One region of the Streptomyces sp. AB3(2024) genome, then DNA from elsewhere that is predicted to be linked to it. Evidence: riboswitches for the same ligand, from Rfam matches in the RefSeq annotation. Region 1 holds a riboswitch; the other holds the start of a gene.
What was found. A riboswitch is a leader RNA that binds a small molecule or an ion and turns the genes downstream of it on or off. The one in region 1 is predicted to bind S-adenosylmethionine.

Region 1 (9,970 bases):
CTGTTCGGCTGGATCTTCGGTCTGGGTGCGCTGATCGCTGTCGCCGTCTGGGTCGCGGCCCACACCGCTAAGGCCAAGAAGTCATGAGTAGCCAAGACATTCCCGAAGAGAAGCACCTGCCGAGCGAGCAGGGCGACGCGCACCACGGTGGCGTAGCGGTCGCGGACGATCCGTTCGCCGACCCGGGCCTTCCGGTCCACAAGCCGCGCATCCAGGACATCGACGAGCGGGCCGCCAAGCGGTCCGAGCGTACGGTCGCGATGCTGTTCACGCTGTCGATGCTGGCCACGATCGGCTTCATCGTCTCGTACGTGACCCTCCCGGTCGACAAGATCGTCTTCATCTTCCCGATCGGGAAGGTGAGCGCGCTGAACTTCGCGCTCGGTCTGACCCTGGGCACGGCCCTCTTCTGCATCGGCGCGGGCGCGGTCCACTGGGCCCGCACCCTGATGTCCGACGTCGAGGTCGCCGACGACCGTCACGAGATCGCGGCGCCGGCGGAGGTCAAGGCGAAGGTCCTGCAGGACTTCGCCGACGGTGCGAACGAGTCCGGCATCGCCCGCCGCCCGCTGATCCGCAACACGATGCTCGGCGCGATGGCCATGGTGCCGCTCGCCGGCGTCATGCTGCTGCGCGACCTGGGCCCGCTGCCCGAGGTCAAGCTGCGCAAGACCGTGTGGGCCAAGGGCAAGCTGCTGATCAACGACAACACCAACGAGCCGCTGCGTCCCGAGGACGTGCTCGTCGGTTCGCTGACCTTCGCCCGGCCGGAAGGCCTGGAGGAGGAGCAGCACGACTTCCAGACGCAGATCGCCAAGGCCGCCCTGATGATCGTCCGCATCAAGCCGGAGGACATCAAGGACAAGCAGGAGCTGGAATGGTCCCACGAGGGCATCGTGGCCTACTCCAAGATCTGCACCCACGTCGGCTGCCCGATCAGCCTGTACGAGCAGCAGACGCACCACGTGCTCTGCCCGTGCCACCAGTCCACCTTCGACCTCTCCGACGGCGCCCGAGTCATCTTCGGCCCGGCCGGTCACGCGCTTCCGCAGCTGCGGATCGGCGTCAATGACGAAGGCTTCCTCGAAGCGCACGGCGACTTCGAAGAGCCCGTCGGTCCTGCTTTCTGGGAGCGCGGATGAGCACTGCCACCACGAATTCATCAGCCGCTGGCGCGCCGGGCAACACGGCGCGCAAGGCGCCGGCCGGCGAGCGCGTAGCCGACTGGGCGGACGGCCGCCTGGGCATCTACAGCCTGGCCAAGTCCAACATGCGCAAGATCTTCCCGGACCACTGGTCCTTCATGCTGGGTGAGATCTGCCTCTACAGCTTCATCATCATCATCCTCACGGGTGTGTACCTGACGCTGTTCTTCCACCCGAGCATGAACGAGGTCGTGTACCACGGCTCGTACGTGCCGATGCAGGGTGTCCAGATGTCCGAGGCCTTCGCCTCGACCCTGGACATCAGCTTCGACGTCCGCGGCGGTCTGCTCATCCGGCAGATCCACCACTGGGCGGCGCTGATCTTCGTCGCGGCCATGCTCGTGCACATGATGCGCGTGTTCTTCACGGGTGCCTTCCGCAAGCCGCGCGAGGTCAACTGGGTCTTCGGCTTCCTGCTGCTGGTCCTCGGCATGTTCACCGGTTTCACCGGTTACTCCCTGCCGGACGACCTGCTCTCGGGCACCGGTGTCCGCTTCATGGAGGGCGCGATCCTGTCCGTGCCGGTCGTCGGCACGTACATGTCGTTCTTCCTCTTCGGCGGCGAGTTCCCCGGCGGCGACTTCGTCGCCCGGTTCTACTCGATCCACATCCTGCTGCTGCCCGGCATCATGATGGGCCTGCTGGTCGCCCACCTGATCCTGGTCTTCTACCACAAGCACACCCAGTTCGCGGGTCCGGGCAAGACGAACAACAATGTCGTCGGCATGCCGCTGCTGCCGGTCTACATGGCCAAGGCCGGAGGCTTCTTCTTCCTGGTCTTCGGTGTCATCGCGGCCATCGCGGCGCTCGCCTCGATCAACCCGATCTGGGCGCTCGGCCCGTACCGCCCGGACCACGTGTCCACCGGTGCGCAGCCCGACTGGTACATGGGCTTCTCCGAGGGCCTCATCCGTGCCATGCCGGGCTGGGAGATCAACCTCTGGGGCCACACGCTGGTCCTGGGCGTGTTCATCCCGCTGGTGATCTTCCCGCTGGTCCTCGCCACGATCGCGGTGTACCCGTTCATCGAGGCCTGGGTCACCAAGGACAACGGCGAGCACCACATCCTGGACCGCCCGCGCAACGTCCCGACCCGTACGGCCTTCGGTGTCGCCTGGCTCACCTGGTACGTGATCCTGCTGATCGCCGGTGGCAACGACATGTTCGCGCAGTACTTCCACCTGTCGATCAACTCGATCACGTGGTTCGCGCGGATCGGCTTCTTCGTGGGCCCGGTCATCGCCTTCGTGATCACCAAGCGGATCTGCCTCGGCCTCCAGCGCCGGGACCACGACAAGGTGCTGCACGGTCGCGAGACCGGCATCATCAAGCGCCTGCCGCACGGTGAGTTCGTCGAGGTCCACGAGCCGCTCCCGCAGGGCAAGCTGCACACCCTCACCTCGCACACGCAGTACGCGCCGATCGAGATCGGCCCGACGGTCGACGAGAACGGCGTCGAGCGCAAGGTGAAGGCCGGCGAGAAGCTCCGCGCGAAGCTCAGCAAGGGCTTCTACGGAGAGAACACCCAGATTCCGAAGCCCACGGCGGAGGAGTACAAGGAGATCCAGAGCGGCCACGGCCACCACTGATCTCCGGTATGACAGCTTGAGGGATCGGTTTCGGCCAATCCTGGTGTCGCCACGGTGAGAGCCCCGTCCAGTGTCTGGACGGGGCTCTTCGCCGTCTCCGGGGCTGGATAGGCTGAGATCCTTCCCCATTCGACGTGGAACTTTTCCGAGCAGCAGGAGCGGACCATGAACGTTGTGACCCCGGCAGGCGGCGACAGCGTGGCGGCCCGTGGCTGGCCGGGCCTCCTCGACGCCCTCCTGACCGGCCAGGACCTCGGTGCGGACGACACCGCCTGGGCGATGGACCGGATCATGCGGGGCGAGGCCACGGACGCGCAGATCGCCGGTTTCATGGTGGCCCTGCGGGCCAAGGGGGAGACCGTCGCGGAGATCAACGGCATGGTGCGTGCCATGTACGATCACGCCAATCTGATCGAGGTGCCGGGCCGGACGGTGGACATCGTCGGCACGGGCGGGGACGGCGCCAAGACCGTCAACATTTCCACGATGTCCGCGCTCGTGGTGGCCGGCACCGGCGCGAAGGTGGTCAAGCACGGAAACCGGGCCGCGTCCTCCGCGAGCGGCTCCTCGGACGTGCTGGAGAAGCTCGGCGTCAACCTCAACCTCACCCCGGCCCGGGTGGTGGAGGTCGCCGAGGAGGCCGGCATCACCTTCTGCTTCGCCGTGAAGTTCCACCCCGCGCTGCGGCACGTGGCGGCGGCCCGCAAGGAGCTGGGCATCCGGACCACCTTCAACTTCCTCGGCCCGCTCACCAACCCGGCGAAGGTCCGCGCACAGGCCACCGGCGTGGCGGACGCCCGGGTCGCCCCCATCGTGGCCGGGGTGCTCGCGGAGCGCGGCTCCTCGGCACTGGTCTTCCGGGGCGACGACGGCATGGACGAACTCACCACGACGGCCACCTCCCGGGTGTGGTGGGTCCGCGACGGCGCGGTCACCGAGCAGACGTTCGACCCGCGTGACATCGGGATCCCGATCGTGGACGTCTCCGCCCTGCGTGGTGAGGACGCCTCCTACAACGCGGACGTCGCCCACCGGCTGCTGGCCGGCGAGAGGGGCCCCGTGCGCGAGGCCGTCCTGCTGAACTCGGCGGCGGCCCTGGTGGCGCTGGACCCGGGCAGCGGGTCCCTGGAGGAGCAGCTGGCGGCGGGCGTCGTCCGCGCGGCCGAGTCGATCGACTCGGGCGCGGCCCGGGCGGCCCTGGAACGCTGGGCAGCCGCCAGCAACGCGTAGCCGCCGCCGCACGGCGCCTCCCGACGGCCGACGCCCGACGGCCGGAGGCCGGCGCAGCCGGGCGAAGCCCGGGAGGCCGCCCGCGGCCGAGCGGTGCGAGCACGGCGTTCAAGAGGAGATCCCGGTCCACATCGTGGACCGGGGTCTTGCGCGTGGAGGATCTTGTGGCAGGATGCTGACCAGGTCACGAGTGACAGCGTTTAGGCCCCGGCTTGCTGTCCGGCAACCCTCCTTCCGTGGCGGGGTGCCCCGGGTGATGACCAGGTCGTAGGCAGCGAGGTCTACGGCAAGCGCGGATCCCTCGATACCAGGGGTCCTGGGTCTTCGAGGAGCTTTTTCTGTGAGCAAGCGAATGCGATAGGGCGACTCCGCCCCTTCTTCACCCCTCGGATCAGGGTCGCTCAGGCGTACCCCCACGTCCTTCCGAGGTCCTTCCCGTACCCCTGTGTCCGGCCGACGCCGTCGCGTCCCGCCGTACCCGCGTACGGGCACACCGAAGCCATTCAGCCCTGCCTGCCGGGAGACACCGCCATGTCCGCATTCCTGAACTCCGCCGCCACCGACGTCGCCGTCGACCCCGCCTGTGCCCAGCCGCTGCCGGTGCTCGGCCGCGACGTCACCGTCCCGCTCGTCACCGGTGGCGAGGTCACCTACGCCGCCCTCGACTACGCGGCCAGCGCTCCCGCGCTCCAGCGGGTCTGGGACGACGTGGCCGCGTACGCCCCGTACTACGGCAGCGTCCACCGCGGGGCCGGGTACCTCTCGCAGCTCTCCACCGACCTGTTCGAGCAGAGCCGCGTCACCGTCGCGGAGTTCCTGGACTGCCGCCCCGACGACCAGGTGGTCTTCACCCGGTCGACCACCGACTCGCTGAACCTGCTGGCCGCCGTCCTGCCGGCCGACTGCCAGGTCTTCGTCTTCGAGACCGAGCACCACGCCTCGCTGCTGCCGTGGACGAACGCCCAGGTCACCTACCTCAACGCCCCGCGCACCCCGGCCCAGGCCGTCGCCACCCTGGAGCGGGCACTGGCCGACCGCGAGCCCTACGGCCCCGCCCTGGTCTGCGTCACCGGTGCCTCCAACGTCACCGGTGAGCTGTGGCCGGTCAAGGAGCTGGCCGCCGCCGCGCACGCCCACGGCGCGCGGATCGTCCTGGACGCCGCCCAGCTGGCACCGCACCACCCCGTGTCCGTCCGGGAGCTGGACGTGGACTGGGTCGCCTTCTCCGGCCACAAGCTCTACGCCCCCTTCGGCTCGGGCGTCCTCGCCGGCCGCGCCGACTGGCTCCAGGAGGCCGAGCCGTACCTCGCGGGCGGCGGCGCCTCCCGCAAGGTGGCCCGCCGCGAGGACGGCGGCGTCGACGTCGAGTGGCACACCACCGCCGCCCGCCACGAGGCCGGCTCCCCGAACGTCATCGGCGTCTACTCCATCGCCTCGGCCTGCCGCGCCCTGAAGGAGGCCGGGTTCGAGAACCTGGTCGCCCGCGAGAACCACCTCATCGCCAGGGTCCGCGAGGGCCTGGCGGACATCCCCGCCGTGCGCGTGCTCTCCCTCTTCGGGGACGACGCCCCGCGCGTCGGCGTCATCTCCTTCGTGGTGGACGGCTGGAACAGCTCGCACTTCGCCGCCGCGCTGTCGGCGGAGTACGGGATCGGCGTGCGCGACGGCCTCTTCTGCGCCCACCCGCTGGTCCGCACCCTGCTCGGCAGCGAGCCGCAGGAGCCCGGCGAGTGCGGGGCCCCGGAGGCCGCGCCGGGGGAGCGCTCGCTCAACGCGATCCGGGTCTCCTTCGGTGCGGGCACCCCCGACGAGCACGTCGAGCGGTTCGTCCGGGCCGTCGGGGAACTGGTCGCGGACGGCGCCAAGTGGCAGTACCGCACGGAAGAGGGCCGCTGCGTCCCGGCCGTCTGATCCGGCACGGTCCCACAGGCTGTCGGGCATGACGTACGGGGACCCCGTACCGGCCCTGCGCGCCGCCGACTGCGAGCCGTTCCAGGGGTACGGGGGCGACGGCGACCTGTGCTGGACCCCGGAGCCGGTCCGGGACCGGTGCCGCGAGCGGGGCCGGGAGCGGGCCGCGGCCCAGGGTCGGGGAGCCGGCGCGGAGCCGGCACGGGCACTCGGGGGCTGCGCGGCTGCCTGTTCCGGCTCCAGGAGGGACGGCCGGCCCTGCCGGGCGAGAGCCTGCCGGGGCTCGGCGGAGCCTGAGGGGGACGGTCCCGGGGCGGAACCCGGGCCCCCTGTGACCCCGCCGGCCAGGCGCTACGCGTCGAGGCCGATCGCGAAGGCCGCTTCCAGGTCGTGCTGGGAGTACGTGCGGAACGCCACGTGCGTGTCGGTGGCCTCGACGCCCGGGATCTTGCTGATGCGGCCGGGGATGATGTCGGCCAGGTTCTCGTGGCGGGCGACGCGGACCAGCGCGATCAGGTCGTACGTGCCGGTGACGGAGTAGACCTCGCTGACGCTGTCCAGCGCGGCGATGGACTCGGCGATCTCGGGGATGCGGTCCACGCTGGTCTTGATGAGCACGATCGCGGTGATCACGGTTGGCTTTCTCCCTCGCCGGCAGTCACTGGTCGCCTCACTCTAGTCGTACGGCGATAACGCGCCCATGCGTAGAGGAAGCCCACGGAGAAGCCCACCACGTGCGCCAGGTAGGCCACCCCCGGCCCGCTCTCCGCGCGTTGCGCGGCCAGCCACTGGAGGGCGAACCAGAACACCAGCACGATCCAGGCCGGGAAGCGCAGGGGCAGGAAGAGCAGGAACGGGAACAGGCTCGTCACCCGGGCCCTCGGGAAGAGGCAGAGGAAGGCCCCGAGGACCGCCGAGATCGCGCCGGACGCGCCGACCAGGGTCTGGTCCGAGGAGGCGTTGGCCGCCGCGTACGCCGCCAGCGCCAGGTACCCCGTGCAGACGTAGAAGACGAGGAAGGGCGCCCGGCCCATCCGCTCCTGCGTCATCGCGCCGAAGACGTGCAGGAAGAGCATGTTCCCGAGCAGGTGGAGCCAGCTGCCGTGGACGAACAGCGCGGTCAGCGGGGTGAGCAGCGGGCGCGCGGCCCCCGAGAAGAGTTCGTCGGGCACCACCCCCCAGTGCCGGAAGTACGCCGTCCCCGTGGTGAGCAGCCGGTCGCCGGTGCCGTAGGCGGGATTCAGGCCGGAGGCGGGGCCGAACAGGAAGGCCAGGCAGCAGCCGGCGATCAGTGCGTACGTGACCACCGGGCCCCGGGCGGCCTCGCGTACCGTCAGCCACTTTACGATCATGCGACAGAGCATGACGCAGACGGACCCGCCCGAGGGGGGTGCCAGGCCGTAGGGTTACGTGCGCGGTCCGTGCACTGCCGCGGAAGGCTTTAATTGAATGAGTTACGAAGGAGCGAGCGACCTGATGACGGTTCCCCTGCCGACCGACACCACCCGGTGGCGCTGCACGCTGTGCGGCAACCTCACGCGGTTCGACGTCACCCGTTCGTCGAAGGTCGTGGAGTACGTCCACCTGGACCTCGCCGGGGAGCCCAAGGTCGAGGAGCGCGAGGTGGTCAGTGAGACCATCGAGTCGGTCCGCTGTCGCTGGTGCAACGCGGTGGACCAGATCGAGCTCGTGGACAGGCCGGGCGCGGACTCCTGAGGGAGCCGGGCCCACAGTAGATCACGGTAGGGGTGACGGATTGTGGAGCCAGCAAGCGGTGCCGAGCCGGCCGAGGTGGCCGGCGACGCCGCCGAGGTGCTCGACCGCCCGCTGCCGGAGGGCGTGCGGCGCCGGGTCGTAGCGCTCGTCTCGGACGCCTTCGGCGGACTGACGGTCGCGGACCTCCCGGCACAGCTGCGGCAGTACGCCCGGTTCACCCCGACCCGCCGCGCCAAGTTCGCGGGCAACGCCATGGCCGCCGCCGTGGAGACGGACGGGGTCTTCCGCAGCCGGGTCGCGGAGAAGCTGCGCGAGGCGCAGCCGGAGCTGGCCGGGGCGCTGGACGGCGGGGCCCCGCCCGCGGCCGCGGATCCGCTGGACGTGGCGGCAGCCGCGTACGTGCTGCGTCCGGCCGGCTGGGTGAAGCTGGTGGCCGCCGCGGGCGAGGAGGCCCAGCGCGCCGACGCCGAGCGGGTCGGTGACGAGACCCGCCGGGAGCTGGAGCGGCTGCGCGCGGAGCTGGCCCAGGCGCGGGAGCTCCAGCGCGCCGGGGGCGACCAGGTGAGGGTCGAGCTGGACGCCGCGCGCAAGGAAGCGGAATCGCTTCAGCGCAAGCTGCGCAGTGCCCTGAGCGATGTGAAGAGGGGCGAGGCGGCCCTGCGCAAGGTCACCGCCGAGGTCGACGGGATCCGTGCCGAGGCGGCCGCGCAGGTGGCCGCCGCCGAGAGCGAGTCCCGGCGCCTGAAGTCCCGGCTCGCGGAGGTGGAGTCCTCGCTGGAGACCTCGCGGCGGGCCACCCGCGAGGGGCGCAGCGTCGAGGACATGCGGCTGCGGCTGCTGCTGGACACCGTGCTGGACGCGGCGGCGGGCCTGCGCCGCGAGCTGGCGCTGCCGCCGGTCTCGACGCGTCCGGCCGACACGGTGGACGCGGTGGAGCCGGGCCGGATGACCCCGAAGGACATCGCGGCGCGGGCCCTGTCGGAGACCGATCCGGCGCTGCTGGACCAGCTGTTGGCGCTGCCCCAGGCGCATCTGGTGGTCGACGGCTACAACGTGACCAAGACCGGCTATCCGACGATGCCGCTGGAGAAGCAGCGGCTGCGGCTGCTGGGCGGGCTGTCGATGCTGGCCGCGCAGACGGGTGCCGAGATGACCTGCGTCTTCGACGGGGCGGAGCTGGCGGCCCCGGTGCTGCTCGCGCCGCCGCGCGGGGTGCGGGTGCTGTTCTCCAAGGCCGGGGTGACGGCCGACGAGCTGATCCGCCAGCTGGTACGGGCCGAGCCGTCCGGCCGGCCTGTGGTCGTGGTCTCCACGGACCGCGAGGTGGCCGACGGCGTCGCGAAGGCGGGCGCCCGGCCGGTGACCTCGGCGCTGCTGCTGAAGCGGCTGTCGAGGGTTTCGTAGCCGATGCCCCTTTAGTGCCTTTCGTAACTGCTGGTTGCAATGCCGGAATTGGCGGTGCGTGCGGGGGACGCACCGTCAAGTCATCGGTACGCAGCGTGCGCCGACGGTAAAGAAGCCGGTCGGGAAGCGGAATTTTTCGTGCGGGGATTTGAACTCATCACGGGCGGGTCACTAGGGTCTGTTCAAACCTTCGTGCGGTCGTTCACTCATTCGGGGTGCGGGCGGAGGTGCGCTGCCGAGTGCGACCCTCTTCGGCGGCTCCAGGCTGAAGGAGCTCGCGTTCGTGGCGTCCCACCGTCGACCCAAGCCGCCGACCCGCACCCGTGTGAGCGTCCTCACGGCACTGGCCACCGCGGCCGTCGCCCTCTCCTCCCAGTCGGCCATGGCCGCCCCGGACAAGCCGAACAAGGACGAGGTCAAGACCAAGGTCGACGCCCTCTACGAGGAGTCCGAGCAGGCGGGCGAGAACGCCAACGCGGCCAAGGACCGTCAGGACAAGCTGGAGAAGGAGATCGCCCAGCTCCAGGACCAGGTCGCACGCGGCCAGGACGAGCTCAACGGCCTGCGCAACGTCCTCGGTTCGATGGCGACCGCCCAGTACCGCGGCGGCGGCCTCGACCAGTCCGTGGAGCTGCTGCTGTCCGGCGACCCCGAGACCTACCTCGACAAGGCCTCCACGCTCCAGCAGTTGAGCGGCAAGCAGGTCGAGGCGATAACGAAGATCCAGGCCAAGCAGCGGATCCTCGCGCAGCAGCGCCAGGAGGCCTCCGGCAAGCTCGCCGACCTCGACGCCGTCCGCAAGGAACTGGCCGAGAAGAAGAAGACCGCCCAGGAAAAGCTCGCCGCCGCCCAGGCCCAGCTCAACTCGCTCACCGCCGAGGAACGCGGCCAGTTGAAGAACGAGGAGGCGAAGGC
Region 2 (9,970 bases), on a different contig from region 1:
AGGTGGTAGGTGCCGTCGCCGAAGCCGGCCGCGTCCATGGCGTCGGTGATCAGTGCCACGCGGTGGGCGCCGGCGTGGTGGAAGGCCAGCTCCAGCATCGCCGGGTGCAGGTGGGTGCCGTCGTTGATCAGCTCGACGGTGACCCGCTCGTCCTCCAGCAGGGCGGCGATCGGCCCGGGGGCGCGGTGTTCCAGGCCGGGCATCGCGTTGTAGAGGTGGGTGGCGACGGTCGCGCCGGCGTCGATGGCCTGGCGGGTCTGGTCGTACGTGGAGTCCGTGTGGCCGATCGCGGCGATGACCCCGTGCTCGGCCAGCAGTCGTACGGAGTCCAGTCCGCCCGGCAGTTCGGTGGCGAGGGTGAACATCCGGGCGGTGCCGTGCGCGGCGTCGACCAGCTTGCGGACCTCGGCCGGGTCGGGGTCGCGGAGCAGGTCCGCCTTGTGCGCGCCCTTGCGGCAGGGGTTGATGAAGGGGCCCTCGAAGTGGACGCCGGCGATCTCGCCCTGCTGGGTGAGCTCGGCGAGCAGCGCGGCGCGCCGGGCCAGTTCGTCCAGGTCGCCGGTGACGGTGGAGGCGACGAGGGTGGTGGTGCCGTGCTCGCGGTGGGTGCCCACGCCCCGCAGGACCTCCTCGGCGGTGCCGGAGGTGAAGGAGGCGCCGCCGCCGCCGTGGTTGTGCATGTCCACGAAGCCGGGGACGATCCAGTGCCCGGACAGGTCGACGATCTCGGCGCCCTCGTGGGCGCTGCCCGCGATGCGGTCGCGCTCGACGATGACCCGGCCTCCCGCGACGGTCCCGGTGGGCAGCACCACCCTGGCGCCGGAGAGAACGGTGCTGTGTGCGCTTCCGGACATCAGGCAGGTACCTCCGTGGCGAGTAGGTCCCAGGCGAGCAGCCCTGCGCCCAGGCATCCGGCGGTGTCCCCGAGGGCCGCCGGAACGATCTCGGGCAGCCGCTGGAACGTCACGCGCTCCTCGACGGCCGTCCGAAGTGGTGTGAACAAGGTTTCCCCCGCCTCGGCCAGCCCGCCACCGATGATCAGCGTGCTCGGGTCCAGCAGGGTGATCGCGGTGACCAGCCCGTCGGCGAGGGCGCCGATCGCGGTGAGCCAGACCTCGCGGGCGCGCGCGTCGCCGGACTCGACGGCCTTGGCGCAGTCGGCCGCGTCGGCCGACGGGTCGCCGGAGGCGACGGCCCAGGCGCGGGAGACGGCGGAGGCGGAGGCCAGGGTCTCCAGGCAGCCGTGCTGGCCGCAGCCGCAGGCGGGACCGCCGGGACGGACCACGATGTGGCCGATCTCGCCCGCGTAGCCGTGCGCGCCGGCCTCGATGCGGCCGGCGATGCCGATGGCACCGGCGATGCCGGTGCCGAGCGGGACGAACAGGAAGCGGTCGGTGCCCCGGCCGGCGCCGATGCGGCCCTCGGCGAGCCCGCCGGTGCGGACGTCGTGCCCGAGGGCGACGGGGATGCCGCCCAGGTGGGCGCCGAGGAGCGCGCGCAGCGGGACGTCGCGCCAGCCGAGGTTGGCGGCGTAGACGGCGATGCCCCGTTCGGCGTCGACGATGCCGGGGACGGCCACTCCGGCGGCGGAGGCGGTCGTGCCGAAGCGTTCGGGGCCCAGGCGCAGCAGCTCGTCGGCGAAGTCCAGGATCGTCTCGACGACGGCTTCGGGGCCCCGCTCGCGGCCGGTGGCGCGGCGCGCCTCGTGGAGCAGGTTGCCGTCCCGGGCGATGAGGGCGGCCTTCATCCCGGTGCCGCCCACATCGAGGGCGATGACGTGTTTCACGGGTTTCACAGGAGACAGTCTCGCGTGCTCGGGAGGGAAAGGTCTAGTCCATTGGAGGGGATTGTTGAGCTGCCATACAAATTCGGGACCTTGGTCCGGATACGGTCCGGACACAGTCCGGGCGCCACGCCGTTCCGGATGTGGAGGAGCCGTCAAAGTGGTGTAGACCTTACGTCGAATCGTACGTACAAAAAGGGGTGGATCGAGAACCGTGAAGGGCCGTTACCTGAGCCTGGCCGCTACCGGGGCCGCACTGTGCCTGACGGCGACGCTGACGGGCTGTGGAACCGTGTCGGGTCTCAGCGGGGACAACGAGGTGACCCTGCGGGTCGTGGCGGCCGACTACGGCGACAATCCGCAGAACTCCTCCGCGACCTACTGGAAGGGCCTCGCCTCCTCCTTCGAGAAGGACAACCCCGGCGTGCACGTCGAGGTCAGCGTCTACTCCTGGTCGGAGGTCGACGCCAAGGTCGCCGCGATGGTCAAGGCGGGCAAGGCCCCCGACATCGCGCAGATCGGCGCCTACGCCGACTACGCCGAGGCGGGCAAGCTCTACACCGCCGACGAGCTGCTCTCCGTCAACACCGAGGCCGACTTCCTCGCCCCGCTCGCCGACGCGGGCAAGGTCAAGCGGGTCCAGTACGGGATGCCCTTCGTGGCCAGCACCCGGCTGCTCTTCTACAACACCAAGCTGCTCGGCGACGCCGGAGTGATACCCAAGGACGGCTCGACCCCCTGGCAGCCCAAGAGCTGGGCGGACCTGGAGGCGGCCGCCAAGAAGCTCAAGGGCGCGGGCGTGCCCACCCCCTTCGCGCTGCCGCTGGGCCGCGAGGAGGCCCAGGCCGAGTCGATGATGTGGATGCTCGCGGGCGGCGGTGGCTACACCGACAACGAGGAGGCGTACGCGATCGACTCCCCGGAGAACGTGAAGTCCTTCGAGTTCCTGCGCGACAAGATGGTCGGGCAGGGCCTGACCGGCCCGGTCGAGCCGGGCAAGCTGGACCGCCAGGCCGCCTTCGACGCCTTCACCCGCGGCGAGGTGGGCATGCTCAACGGCCACCCCACCCTGCTCAAGCAGGCCGCGGGCAAGGGCGTGAAGTTCGGCATGGTCCCGATGCCGACCACCGACGGCGCCGACCACTCCGCGATGGGCGTCGCGGACTGGGTGATGGCCTTCAAGAACGGCCACAGGAAAGAGTCCGGGAAGTTCCTGGACCACCTGTACTCGGCGAAGAACGTGACCGCCTTCACGTCCATGTACGACCTGCTGCCCGTCACCACCAGCGGCTACCGGGCCATGGACGCGAGCACGGGCGGCTCGGCGGCCCAGCTGAAGACCTTCCTGACGGCCCTGCCGACGTCCCGCCTCTACCCGGTCGGCAAGAAGTCCTGGGCCGGGGTCAGCGAGGACATCAAGCAGAAGATCGGACAGGTCGTCCAGCCGGGCGGGCAGCCCGAGAAGGTCCTGGAGGACATCGCGACGACCGCGCGCAAGGCGGACGGCGACCACTGAGCCGGCGGCGCCCGCCGCCGGCGCCCCGCGCGGGGGCGCTGTCGGCGGGCGGCGTTAATCTGGCCGTATGACGGACGACGGGCGGCTGACGGCCACGGAGGCCGCCGTGCTCGCGTACGAAGGCCGCACCTGGCCCGGGCCCGGCGCCAAGGAGCGGGCGATACGGGAAGGGCTCGGCCTGACCCCCGTCCGCTACTACCAGCTGCTCAACGCCTTGATGGATGATCCACGGGCGCTCGAACACGCACCGGGCACCGTCAACCGGCTCCGGCGGATCCGCGAGGCCCAGCGGGCCCGGCGGTAGGTGACTGTCCGCGAAAGGGTGGGCGCGTCCGGGCGCCGCCGGTAGGGTCGTCTGCATGGGGAGCCATCCGCACGACCTGCCGATGCCCGTGCCCGCCACCGCAGCCGGACGCGAGGGACTCGAAGCCCTCCTCCGCGCACCCCGCAACGCCGTCGTCGCCCTCGACTTCGACGGCACCCTCGCCGAGATCGTCCCCGACCCGGACCAGGCCCGCGCGCACCCGGACGCCGTACCGGCGCTCGCCGCGCTCGCCCCGCAGGTCGCGGCCGTCGCCGTGGTCACCGGCCGCCCGGCCGGGGTCGCCGTCCGCTACGGCGGCTTCGCCGGAGTACCCGGTCTGGAACACCTCGTCGTCCTCGGCCACTACGGGGCCGAGCGCTGGGACGCCGTCACCGGCATCGTGCACGCCCCCGCCGAACACCCCGGAGTGGCCGCCGTACGGGCCGAGCTGCCGGGCTTCCTCGACGCCATCGGCGCGTGGCGCGGGACCTGGATCGAGGAGAAGGGCCGCGCGCTGGCCGTGCACACCCGGCGGGCCGAGGACCCGGAGGCGGCGTTCGGCGCCCTGCGGGAACCCCTCGCGGAGCTCGCCGCCCGCCACGGGCTGATGGTCGAGCCAGGCCGGGCCGTGCTGGAGCTGCGGCCGCCGGGCATGGACAAGGGCGTCGCCCTGACGGAGTTCCTGGAGGAGCGGCGGGCCGGGGCCGTGCTGTACGCCGGGGACGACCTCGGGGACCTCGCGGCGTTCTCGGCGGTCGAGAAGCGCCGGGCCGAGGGCCTGCCGGGGCTGCTGGTGTGCAGCGGCTCGGCGGAGGTCCCGGAACTCGCCGCCCGCGCCGACCTCGTCCTCCCGGGCCCGGCCGCCGTGACGGCCTTCCTCGCGACCCTCGCCGGGGCCCTGCGCACCGGCTGACCCGCCTGATCTGCGTGGGCTTCGCGACGGATCAGGGGATCAGCGTCGCGAGGCCGGCGCAGATCAGGCGCACGCTGAGCAGGAACTTCTCGTCCTCCCCGTGGGCCGATGCGGCGGCCACCGTCAGCGGGAAGCGTTCCAGCACTGCGGCGACGTCCTCGGGCCCGACGGGCGCCTCGGGGGACTCGCTCTGCTCCTGGAGCACGAAGCCCGTGAGGTGGCTGAGCAGCGCGTCGGCCCCCACCGCGCAGTCCGCCTCCGGCACGCCGGCCGCACGCAGGGTCTCCAGCAGCCGCTCCATCACGGACAGCGCCCCGGTGCTGAGCACCTTGGGGCTGTCGGCGAACATCACCGCGCCCCCGGCGTGGCGCCGGATGCCGTCGCGCAGCGTGAGGGCCTGGACCTCCACCCGTTCCCGCCAGCCCGCGCCGGGATCCAGTGCGGCCAGGGCGGCCGTGCCGGCGTCGTAGGCCTGCCGCGCCACCCGGTCCGCCATCAGCCGGACCAGGACGCCCTTGCTGGGCACGTGGTAGTAGAGGCTGCCCGCTTTCGCGTCGAGCCGCTGGGCCACGCGGCGCATGGACAGGCCGTGGTAGCCGGACTCGGCGAACTCCGCCATGCCCGCGTCGATGATGCGTTCCTTCGTCAGCTTCACGGGGACAGCCTACGCCCATTTTCTAACACTGTTTGAAACTGTCGGTCCGGAGCGCTACCGTCATCCCACGACGACCGGAGGGGGGTGGCGGCGATGGGCGCGATCGTGTTCAACGCGACCACGGCGGCATTGATGGTGATGATGTTCAACGGGGGCCTCGACCTCCTCGGCCGGGACACCCTGCGCGGGCGCCGCATCCCCTGGGCGGCACTGGCTCTGACCGGCCTCGCCCTCGCCGGGGTCGTCACGCAGCTGTGCTGGTCAGGGGCCATGGACGCCCTCGACGACGACCCCGCCCGGAGCGGCTGGTGGCGCGTGGTCACCGCCGTCTTCATGCAGAACGGCGGCCTCCTCGGCGGCGCCTGGAACATCGCCACCCTCGCCGCCGTCGCCGCGCTGGCCGACTGGTTCTGGGGCGCGCCCCGCACCCTGGCCCTGTTCCTCGCCGGGATCCTCCTGCCGGAGCACCTCGACGCCCTGCTCGGCGCGGGCGGCCACCACGCCGCCGACCCCCGGAACTTCGCCGGGAGCTCCGGCGCCACCTACTTCCTCGGGGCCACCCTCGCCGCCGCCCTCCTGCTCCGAGCCCTGCGCTCGCGCCGCGCCGCCGAGGCCGCCGGGAACCCCGCGGCCGGCAACACCAAGGAGTTGCTGCTCGCCGCCGGGGTGCCCGTCCTCGGCCTCGTCCTCTGGTTCGCCCAGGCCAACGGCCACGGCCTGGTCTCCTGCTACGGGTTCCTCCTCGGCGCCCTCGCCCTGTGCCTCCCGGGCCTGCGGCCCGCGAGCACGAGCGCCCCCGCTCAGGCCCCGGCCAGCGCCTCCAGCTGAGCTTCGAACCAGGCCGCCGGGGGCAGCGCCGTGGCCGCCGCGGCCAGCCGCTTCGTCCGCTCCGCCCGCTCCTCCCGGGGCATGGACAGCGCCTCGTGGAGGGCCTCGGCCGTCGCGGTGACGTCGTACGGGTTCACCGTGATCGCGTCGCCCTTCAGCTCCTCGTGCGCCCCCGCCCCGGTCGACAGCACCAGCGCGCAGCCGTCCTGCGAGACCACCGGGATCTCCTTCGCGACCAGGTTCATCCCGTCCCGCACCGGGTTCACGAGCGCCACGTCCGCCATCCGGTACGCCGCCAGCGAGCGCGCGAAGTCGTCCTCGACCGACACCAGCACCGGCTGCCAGTCCGCCGTCCCGAACTCCTCGTTGATCCCCGCCGCCAGCTCCCGCACCGAGTCCGTGTACGCCCGGTACACCGCCAGGTCCTGCCGGGAGGGGTACGCGGAGGCCAGGTGCACCACCCGCTCCCGCCATTCGGGGTGCGTGACGAGCAGCTCCCGGTAGGCCAGCAGCCCGCGCAGGATGTTCTTCGACAGCTCGGTGCGGTCCACGCGGACGATCGCCTTGCGGCCCGCGACCTCCGCCCGCAGCGCGGCCAGCCTGTCGTCCACGACCGGCCGGTGCGCGAGAGCGCGAAGGTCGTCCGCGTCCACGCCGAGCGGGTACTGCCGGACCTCGGTGAACCGCTTCGGGCCGTACCCGCGCCCGTCGGTGGCCGCCCTGTGGTGCCACACCCCGCGCTCGGGGACCCCGCTGGGCAGTGACGGCTCCGCGATGCCGGTCGCGTCGTCCAGGGCGGTCCCCGTGATGAAGTTCGCCGACCAGCGCCAGGCGTGGAAGCCCAGCTGGTCCGCGCCGAGCATGCCCCACACCAGCTGCCGCCGGATGTCTTCGGGCAGCATCTCCATGAACTCCTGCGACGCCCACGGCGTGTGCGTGAAGTGCGCGATCCGCAGGTCGGGGCGCAGCTCGCGCAGCTGCCCCGGGACCAGCGCCAGGTGGTAGTCCTGCACCAGGACGCGGGCGCCCTCGGCGGCCTCCTCGGCCAGGGCCTCGGCGAAGGTCCGGTTGTAGGAGACGTACGCGTCCCAGTGCCGCCGGAACGCCGCGTCGAAGACCGGCTCGCGCGGGACGTCGTAGAGGTGGTGGTGGGTGAACCAGAGCACCGAGTTGGCGATGCCGTTGTACGCGCCGTCGTACACGGCCGGGTCGATGTCCAGCATCCGCACCCCCGGCTCGGAGGCGCCCCGGCGCACCGCCTCCCGGTCGGCGTCGGAGAGGGCCGCGCAGATCCAGAGGGCCTCCGGCTGCTTCGCGAGGGCCGCGGACAGGCCGGAGACGAGCCCGCCCCCGCCGCGCCGGGCGCTGAGCGTGCCGTCGTCGGAGAGGGCGTAGGAGAGCGGGCCGCGGTTCGCGGCGACGAGTACCTGAGAAGCCATGGGGCGAACCTAGCCCGGCCCGCCCCGGCTCAAACTCGTGTGCGGCGCCGCTCCGGCGGCCGTCAAGCCACGCGGCGGCCCATGTACTCCTTGATCTCCGCCATCGGCGGCCGCTCCTCGGTGTCCACCGCGTAGGTGCGCGGAACGAACCCGTCCGGCCCCCGCTCGAACTGGGTCAGCTCCGGCCGTACGAGGTGCGCGCGCGAGAGCCGGACCTGCGCGGTGCGGTAGATCGCGGCGGCCATCCGGCCCAGCGCCCGCCCGTCCTGGTGCCGGTGCAGCCGGACCCCGACGTCGACCTGGGCCAGCGCGTCCAGCCCGACCGTGTGCAGCGCGTCCACCAGCAGGCCCAGCTCGACGCCGTAGCCGACGGGGAAGGGGAGGCGCTCCAGCAGGGAGCGCCGCACGGCGTACTCGCCGCCGAGCGGCTGCACGAAGCCGGCCAGCTGCGGCCAGTGCAGGTTGAGCAGGGGGCGGGCGACCAGCTCGGTCACCCGGCCGCCCTGGCCGGGGGCGTCCGCGAGCGGGCGGTCGTACATGGCCTTGACGAACTGCACCTGCGGATCGGTCAGCAGCGGCCCGACGATCCCGGAGACGAAGGACGACGAGAAGTCCCGCAGGTCGGCGTCGACGAAGCAGACCACGTCACCGGTGGTGGCGAGCAGCGAACGCCACAGCACCTCGCCCTTGCCGGGCAGCGCGGGGATCCGCGGCAGGATCGCGTCCCGGTGCACGACCCGGGCGCCGGCCCCGGCCGCGACCTCCGCCGTACGGTCGGTGGAGCCGGAGTCGACCACCACCAGCTCGTCGACCAGGGGGATCGGCAGGCCGTCGATCAGATCGCGCCGGATCACCTCCACGATCTCCCCGACCGTGGCCTCCTCGTCGAGCGCGGGCAGCACCACGCTGACCGTCGTCCCGGCCGCCCGTTTCCGGTCGAGCAGCCGGTCGAGCGGTCGGTCGGCGGCGGACCAGGAGCGGTCTGCCAGCCAGCGCTCCACCTCATCCAGCACCCTCAGCACTCCCTGGTTCCTCGGTGGCCCTCGGCGATATCAGCTGATATGTGATCCATCTCGCCGTTCGGACGGCTGTCTCAACCGCCCTGTCCTTCGGTTACAGTCTTGAACAACGCGACGGACCACGGCATGCCGGGGTCCCCGCGCACAAACGCACCGGCGCGCCACAGAGCGCGTGTGCCGGTGCCATACCGCTCATCCAGAGGGGCAGAGGGACACGGCCCGTTGAAGCCCCGGCAACCCACCAGTCGGTTCTCGCGATGCGTTTTCGACACGCACGCCGCGAGGTCCCCGGCTAGGGAAGGTGCCAATTCCGTCTCATGGCGAAGTGCGCCATGGGGAAGATGAGGAGAAAGGGCCTCGCCGTCATGGCTGCACAGACCGTCACCACCTCCACCGCCCCCGGTTCCGTCGATCTCGGACCCGCCACCGGTCTTTCCTGTCGCGAGTGCGGCACCCGCTTCGAACTCGGCCCGATCTTCGCGTGCGTCGAGTGCTTCGGTCCCCTGGAAGTCGCCTACGAGCTGCCGCTCGGCGACCCCGAGGCGCTGCGCGCCGCGATCGAGGCCGGCCCGAACAACATCTGGCGCTACGCCCCGCTGCTGCCCGTCCCCGCGGACGTGGCCTCCAAGCCCAGCCTGAACCCCGGCTTCACCAAGCTCGTGGACGCCCGGAACCTGGCCAAGGAGCTGGGCGTCACCGGCAAGCTGTACGTCAAGGACGACTCCGGCAACCCGACGCACTCCTTCAAGGACCGCGTCGTGGCCATCGCCGTCGAGGCGGCCCGCGCCTTCGGCTTCACCACCCTGTCCTGCTCCTCGACCGGCAACCTGGCCGGCGCCGTCGGCGCCGCGGCCGCCCGTGCCGGCTTCCGCTCCTGCGTGTTCATCCCGCACGACCTGGAGCAGGGCAAGGTCGTCATGGCCGGTGTCTACGGTGGCGACCTCGTCGGCATCGAGGGCAACTACGACGACGTCAACCGCTTCTGCTCCGAGCTCATCGGCGACCCGCTGGGCGAGGGCTGGGGCTTCGTCAACGTCAACCTCCGTCCGTACTACGGCGAGGGCTCCAAGACCCTGGCGTACGAGATCTGCGAGCAGCTCGGCTGGCAGCTGCCCGACCAGATCGTCATCCCGATCGCGTCCGGCTCCCAGCTGACGAAGATCGACAAGGGCCTGCAGGAGCTCATCAAGCTCGGCCTCGTCGAGGACAAGCCGTACAAGATCTTCGGCGCCCAGGCCGAGGGCTGCTCCCCGGTCTCCACCGCCTTCAAGGCCGGCCACGACGTGGTCCGCCCGCAGAAGCCGGACACCATCGCCAAGTCGCTGGCCATCGGCAACCCGGCGGACGGCCCGTACGTCCTGGACATCGCCCGCCGCACCGGTGGCTACGTCGAGGACGTCAACGACACCCAGGTCGTCGAGGCGATCAAGATCCTGGCGCAGACCGAGGGCATCTTCGCCGAGACCGCGGGCGGCGTGACCGTCGGCGTGACGAAGAAGCTCATCGAGAACGG

Region 2: linked by a shared signal. The riboswitch ahead of thrC (threonine synthase) and the one ahead of ACEPPI_RS17715 (aminotransferase class V-fold PLP-dependent enzyme) in region 1 are both predicted to bind S-adenosylmethionine.

What each region holds. Positions count from the first base shown of each region.
Region 1 is NZ_JBGWAB010000039.1:30,831-40,800, reverse strand. It holds gene ACEPPI_RS17735 (c-type cytochrome) at 1-87, shown strand, start outside; gene ACEPPI_RS17730 (Rieske 2Fe-2S domain-containing protein) at 84-1,142, shown strand; gene ACEPPI_RS17725 (cytochrome bc complex cytochrome b subunit) at 1,139-2,794, shown strand; gene trpD (anthranilate phosphoribosyltransferase) at 2,960-4,024, shown strand; SAM riboswitch class IV at 4,207-4,323, shown strand; gene ACEPPI_RS17715 (aminotransferase class V-fold PLP-dependent enzyme) at 4,556-5,935, shown strand; gene ACEPPI_RS17710 (Lrp/AsnC family transcriptional regulator) at 6,287-6,568, opposite strand; gene ACEPPI_RS17705 (rhomboid family intramembrane serine protease) at 6,565-7,287, opposite strand; gene ACEPPI_RS17700 (hypothetical protein) at 7,412-7,651, shown strand; gene ACEPPI_RS17695 (NYN domain-containing protein) at 7,691-9,055, shown strand; gene ACEPPI_RS17690 (NlpC/P60 family protein) at 9,339-9,970, shown strand, end outside.
Region 2 is NZ_JBGWAB010000007.1:101,355-111,324, forward strand. It holds gene nagA (N-acetylglucosamine-6-phosphate deacetylase) at 1-854, opposite strand, end outside; gene ACEPPI_RS05160 (ROK family protein) at 854-1,786, opposite strand; gene ACEPPI_RS05165 (extracellular solute-binding protein) at 1,998-3,299, shown strand; gene ACEPPI_RS05170 (DUF3263 domain-containing protein) at 3,367-3,603, shown strand; gene otsB (trehalose-phosphatase) at 3,659-4,516, shown strand; gene ACEPPI_RS05180 (TetR/AcrR family transcriptional regulator) at 4,548-5,171, opposite strand; gene ACEPPI_RS05185 (hypothetical protein) at 5,265-5,999, shown strand; gene ACEPPI_RS05190 (trehalose-6-phosphate synthase) at 5,972-7,438, opposite strand; gene ACEPPI_RS05195 (glucosyl-3-phosphoglycerate synthase) at 7,501-8,451, opposite strand; SAM riboswitch class I at 8,647-8,805, shown strand; gene thrC (threonine synthase) at 8,823-9,970, shown strand, end outside.